2 linked regions of the Hahella sp. HNIBRBA332 genome follow. The protein of the gene in region 2 interacts with the protein of the main gene of each other region in a pairwise test. Links are inferred from orthologs where the notes say so. Each region holds a gene or a part of one and is shown on either strand. Other genes may lie near its edges.

The links. The genes of interacting proteins can lie anywhere in the genome.
Region 1: the proteins of O5O45_RS23450 (region 2) and O5O45_RS02070 interact in binary tests that used the Escherichia coli proteins (3 or more experiments, as listed by UniProt). The link is inferred for Hahella sp. HNIBRBA332 from one-to-one orthologs.

What each region holds. Positions count from the first base shown.
Region 1 is NZ_CP132203.1:411,142-413,935, forward strand. It holds O5O45_RS02070 (protein phosphatase CheZ), read left to right. Parts: upstream 1-898; coding sequence 899-1,690; downstream 1,691-2,794. Other genes in the region: O5O45_RS02060 (RNA polymerase sigma factor FliA), read left to right, coding at 1-321; cheY (chemotaxis response regulator CheY), read left to right, coding at 505-879; O5O45_RS02075 (chemotaxis protein CheA), read left to right, coding at 1,702-2,794.
Region 2 is NZ_CP132203.1:5,305,994-5,309,003, forward strand. Bases 112-2,999 are described here. They hold O5O45_RS23450 (chemotaxis protein CheA), read right to left. Parts: upstream 2,656-2,999; coding sequence 568-2,655; downstream 112-567. Other genes in these bases: O5O45_RS23445 (chemotaxis protein CheW), read right to left, coding at 112-584; O5O45_RS23455 (response regulator), read right to left, coding at 2,685-2,999. In the rest of the region: O5O45_RS23440 (methyl-accepting chemotaxis protein), read right to left, coding at 1-29; more of O5O45_RS23445, read right to left, coding at 75-111; more of O5O45_RS23455, read right to left, coding at 3,000-3,010. UniProt on the Escherichia coli protein: Involved in the transmission of sensory signals from the chemoreceptors to the flagellar motors. CheA is autophosphorylated; it can transfer its phosphate group to either CheB or CheY.

The DNA.
Region 1 (2,794 bases), 4.9 Mb from region 2 along the record:
CTGCGCGACGCCAGTTCGGGGAAGCTGTTCAGCCTGGAAGAGCTGGGCTTTCACGGGGAGGGCGGCTCTGACGACGAAACGTTAACCACCGACAATCCCCTCAGCGACATCGAACAAAACGCCTTTCTGGAAAAATTGAGCGCCGCGATAGACGGTTTGCCGGAACGGGAGAAGCTGGTGCTGTCTCTCTACTATGACGAAGAACTCAACCTCAAGGAAATAGGCCAGGTGCTCTCAGTCAGCGAGTCCCGGGTCAGTCAGATTCATTCCCAGGCGACCTTGCGACTGCGATCCCGTCTCTCAGACTGGAAAAACAGCTAAATCAAGCTATTGCCTGCGCAGGTTAATGTTTTTTCGAAATCAGCATCCTGCGGTCATGTTTTCTAAAACAACTTGTATCAAAAAACTGGATAGTACGGCGCGACCAGCTAGACTTACTCAGTAGAGTAATGAAATCAAAGGGTTTCCAGCGTCGCCATTGTGGAGGTTACATTGGACAAGAACATGAAAATCCTCGTTGTAGATGACTTTTCAACAATGAGGCGGATTATTAAAAACCTGCTTCGGGATTTGGGCTTCACCAATACTGATGAAGCAGATGACGGGTCCACCGCGCTGCCGATGTTAAAAACCGGGAAGTTTGATTTTCTGGTCACTGACTGGAATATGCCCGGAATGACGGGAATTGAATTACTCCAGGCTGTTCGCGCCGATGAGAGTCTGAAAAACCTGCCGGTGCTCATGGTGACGGCGGAAGCCAAACGGGACCAGATTGTCGCCGCGGCGCAGGCGGGTGTTAACGGGTATGTGGTGAAGCCGTTTACTGCGGCCGTGCTGAAGGAAAAGATAGAAAAAATCTTCGAGCGGATCGACTCATAATAAAACCGCAGGAATTACTATGACCAATGAACAGCAGCCACCATCCTCCTCCCAAGAGGACATCGAGGCGCGCTTGAGCGAGCAGGCGGCGAGCTTGATGGAGCACGTCAGCAAGGGGGACTTTGGCGAAGCGTTGCGGGTAATTTCCGACCTTAATGACACTCGGGACCGTACGCTGTACCACGAAGTGGGCAAGTTGACCCGTTCGTTGCACGAAGCCATACGCAATTTCAATATCGACATGGGCAATGTGAAGATGAATCAGCAGGAGGAAATGTCGAAGATCGCCGACGCCTCCGATCGTCTCTCCTATGTGGTCGATATGACCAACAAAGCCGCCAACAAAACCATGGATATGGTGGAAGCGAGTATGCCCGTGGCGGTGGAAATGAAGCAGGAGGCCCATGAGCTGAAGGAAGCATGGGGTCGACTGCGGCGGCGGGAAATGGATCCTTCGGAATTCCGCGAGCTGTACAAGCGTATTGATAAGTTTTTGGTGGATCTGGCCGCCAACAGCGACAAAGTGTACACCAATCTGTCGGAAATACTGTTGGCCCAGGACTTTCAGGACCTTACCGGACAGGTCATCAATAAGGTCACCGGTCTGGTCAAGGAAGTGGAAGTGAATCTGGTCAAGCTGGTCGCCATGGCTGGCAAAGTTGACCGCATAACAGGCATTCAGCATGAGGTGAAGGCCGAAGAAGAGTCTATTACAAAAGGGCACGGCCCGCAGATCCAGACCGAAGGACGCTCAGATGTCGTCGCCAGCCAGGACGACGTGGACGACCTTCTTTCCAGCCTTGGTTTCTGAGGAGCACATGAATGGGGTTTGAAGCGGACGAAGAAATCCTGCAGGACTTTCTAGTCGAAGCGGGAGAAATTCTTGAACAGCTCTCAGAGCAGTTGGTGGAACTGGAGCAGAACCCGGACGACCGCGATCTGCTGAACGCCATTTTCCGTGGGTTCCACACCGTTAAAGGCGGCGCCGGTTTCCTTCAGTTGGACGCCCTGGTGGAATGCTGCCATGTGGCGGAAAACGTCTTCGACCTGTTGCGCAACGGTCAGCTCAGTGTCGACTCTGAATTGATGGATGTCGTGCTGCAGACGCTGGACGCCGTCAACGAAATGTTTTCCCAGGTGAAAATGAGGGAAGAGTTGACCCCCGCCGCACCCGAACTCATGGCCGCCCTGGAGCGACTGGCCAGCGGCGAATCCGCCTCCGTGGCGGAAGAGGCTGACGAGCCTGCCGAAGAACCCGTTGAAGAGCACGAAGAAGAAGCCCCTGAGGAAGTCGAAGAACCCGTGGCGTCGGCGGAAGGCGATATTACCGACGACGAATTCGAGAACCTGCTCAACGCCCTGGATGATGAAGACGGCGGCGAGAAAGCGGAGGCGTCTGAGTCGAAAGACGAAGGCGATGAAATCACCGAAGACGAGTTCGAGAAGCTGCTGGATCAACTGCATGGTCCCGGCAAGTTCAGCGGCGTCAAGGAAAGCAAACCCGCCAAGACCGCCCCTGAACCCGCTCCGGTTCCGCAAGAAGAAGCCGCTGAAGCTGTGTCCGTCGGCGATAGTGATGAAATCACTGATGATGAATTTGAAGCCTTGCTGGACGAGTTGCACGGCAAAGGCAAGTTTGACGGCGCTGTATCCGACGGGGCTGAGCAGAAGAAAGCCCCTGCCGCGGAGAAGAAAGGCAAGCCTGCGGCGAAAGCCGAGCCTGAAAAGCCTGCAAAGAAAGTAGAGAAAAAAGAGGAAGCCGCCTCTGGCGACTCCGAACTGATTACCGACGACGAATTCGAAAAACTGCTGGATGAGCTACATGGCTCCGGCAAGGGACCGAGTCCTACTGCGGGCGCCAAGCCTGCCGCCGCAAAACCGGCGGAAAAGGCGGCTGCGAAAAAAGAGCCCGCCA
Region 2 (3,010 bases):
GCAAGCCATAAAGTGCGCTTTAACGTCATGTCCTTCCCCGATATCCTAAGGTTATTCTTGTTTCCGCCCTGTGTTTACGCGCTTTTCTCGACGTCCATTCCCAACGCCCGGATCAAATCCAACATCACGATCATGCGGCCGTCATACTCGACAACGCCTTGGGCGAACTGCGTCGCTTTGCGTTTGCGTAATTCCGGCGAGGGCTGGATTTTACGGGAGGGAAAGCGCACTACGTCGTTGAGCGCGTCGATGACGGCGCCGCGCACTCGCTCCCGCCCTCCGGCGTCAAAGGCGAACATCACCACAACGGTGTGTTTGTTGTATTCCAGCTTGGTCAGTCCGATGCGTTTGCGTAGATCGATGATCGGCACGATGGAGCCGCGCACGTTGATCAGGCCGCATTCCCAGGGTTCCGCGTAAGGCACCCGCGTCACCGGCTCCCAGGCGCGTATTTCTTTCACCAGCATGATCGGCGCGGCGTACTCTTCGTCCGCCAGGCTAAACGTCAGATATTCATCTTCCTGTTCCGCCTGATGCTCCGCATCCTGCTCTTCTTCAAATGATTGCTTAACCTGCATCTGCATAACTGACTTCCGAATCTTTTTGCAGTTGCGACAGGCCGCCGACATCCAGAATCAGCGCGACCCTGCCGTCTCCGAGAATGGTGGCCGCCGATACGCCAGGGATCAGACGGTAATTCTCTTCGAGGGATTTGATGACGATTTGCTGCTGGCTGAGCAGCTCATCCACAAACAAGCCAAAACGTCGGCTTTCATGCTCAACGATCACAATAATGCCTTCCGTAAGCGGCTTTGGATGGCCGCTTTCGTTTCGAGCTGCGTCCAGCGCTTCCGACAACCTCAAAACCGGCAGATAAGCGCCGCGCAGTTTAATGGTCTCATGGGTTCCCGCCACCCGATTGATCATGGAAGGATCCGGCTGCAGGGACTCAATGATGGTGACCAAGGGAATCACGTAAAGCTCTTCCCCTAGCGAAATGAGCTGGCCGTCCATGATAGCGAGCGTCAACGGCAACCGGATGGTGAAGCGGGTGCGTCGATGCAGTTCCGATTCCACCTGAATACTGCCGCCGAGGCTTTGCACGTTACGCTTCACTACATCCATACCAACGCCGCGGCCGGACAAATCGCTGGCCTCTTCCTTGGTGGAGAAACCCGGTAGGAAAATCAGTTCGAAAATCTGCGCTTCACTGAGGATAGCGTCTCCGGCGACCAGCCCCTTGCGCTTGGCTTTGGACAACAGTACCTGTGGATCCAGTCCCTTACCGTCGTCTTCCACTTCAATCACGATATTACCGACCTGATGGTAAGCGCGCAGGTACACAGAGCCATGTTCGGGCTTGCCCTTGGCGACGCGATCCGCCGGGTTTTCAATGCCATGGTCAACGCTGTTGCGCACCAGATGCACCAGAGGATCAGTAATCTTTTCAATGACGGTCTTGTCGACCTCTGTGTTTTCCCCGCTGAGCATTAGTTCAATGTCTTTGCCGAGCTGTCGACTCAGGTCCCGCACCATGCGTGGAAAGCGATTGAAGCAAAAGGAAATCGGCAGCATGCGGATCTGCATGACGCCTTCCTGCAACGCCCGGGTCTGGCGCTTCAACTGGGTAAGCCCCTGCAACAGCTTCTCCATACCCTGCAACGCTTCATCTTCACTCAGCATGTTCAACATGGATTGGGTGATCACCAATTCGCCCACCATATTGATCAGCGCGTCCACCTTGTCCAGGTCAACGCGGATGGATTGGCTTTCCGTCACCACCGCAGGCTTGGTTTGTTTGGCGGCGAGGGTTGCGCTTTTCTCCGCTGCTTGCGCCGGTTCGGCGGCGGGCGGCGCGGGCTCCGCGTGCTTTTTCTCCACGGGTTGCGTCGGCGTCAGTTGCGCCTTGGGAATGGGAACGATAGCCATATCGCATTCGTCTTCAACCCAGGCGAAAGCGTCGTCGATGGCGGCTTTCTCCACCGGTTGACGCAGCCTCACAGTCCAACCCAGGTAACTGTTCAGCGGTTCGAAATGTTCCCAGTCCGGCAGTGTGCTGATGTCGCATTCGATCTCTGCGTCGCCTTCCGCCAGGGACGCAATTTCTCTCGCCAGACGCAGAGGGTCGTTGCCCCGTTGCATCATTTCCTTGTGCGGCGTAAACACCACACGCCAACCGCTGACGCCATCATTCGCGTTATCCGCTTCGGCAACGGGAGCCGCCGTACTGTTGGAGGCCGGCGGGCTCGACGCCGTCAACGACGATTGATCTTTGGAAATAGCTTCCAGCTTGGATTTATGCTGGGCGAATTCTTCTTCGGGAATATCCTCGCTGGCTTTGGCGGAGGACAACAACAGGCGCAGCGCATCCACGGACTCCAGCAGCACGTCCACAATGGGTTGGGTCAAGCGGCGTTTGCCGGCGCGAACTTCGTCAAGCAGGTTTTCCATTACATGGGTGTAGGCCGCCACCTGGGAAAATCCGAAGGTGGCGCTCCCTCCCTTGATAGAGTGGGCGGCGCGGAAAATATTGTTGATCGCTTCAGGATCAGGCGCGTCAAGATCCACTTCCAAGAGGCTCGCCTCTATAGTGTTGACGGCTTCAAAGCTTTCTTCAAAAAAGACATCGTGAAAGCGAGAGAGGTCCATGCTCATGCGTCTCTCCTAAGCCGGCGCAGGGCCGGTTATCCCAAGACTTTTTTTACCGTGGCGACCAGTTGATCCGGGTTGAAGGGTTTGACGATCCACCCGGTCGCGCCCGCCGCTTTACCTTCCGCTTTTTTGTCCGCGCCGGACTCTGTGGTCAGCATTAACAACGGGGTGAATTTGTAGGCCCCTTCCGCACGAAGGTTTTTGATCAGGGAGATGCCGTCCATGACAGGCATATTGACGTCGGTGATCACCAGATCATATTTGCCGGACTTCGCTTTACTCAACGCTTCCTGGCCGTTGGCGGCTTCATCCACCTGGTACCCGGCTCCCTTGAGTGTGAACGTCACCATCTGGCGCA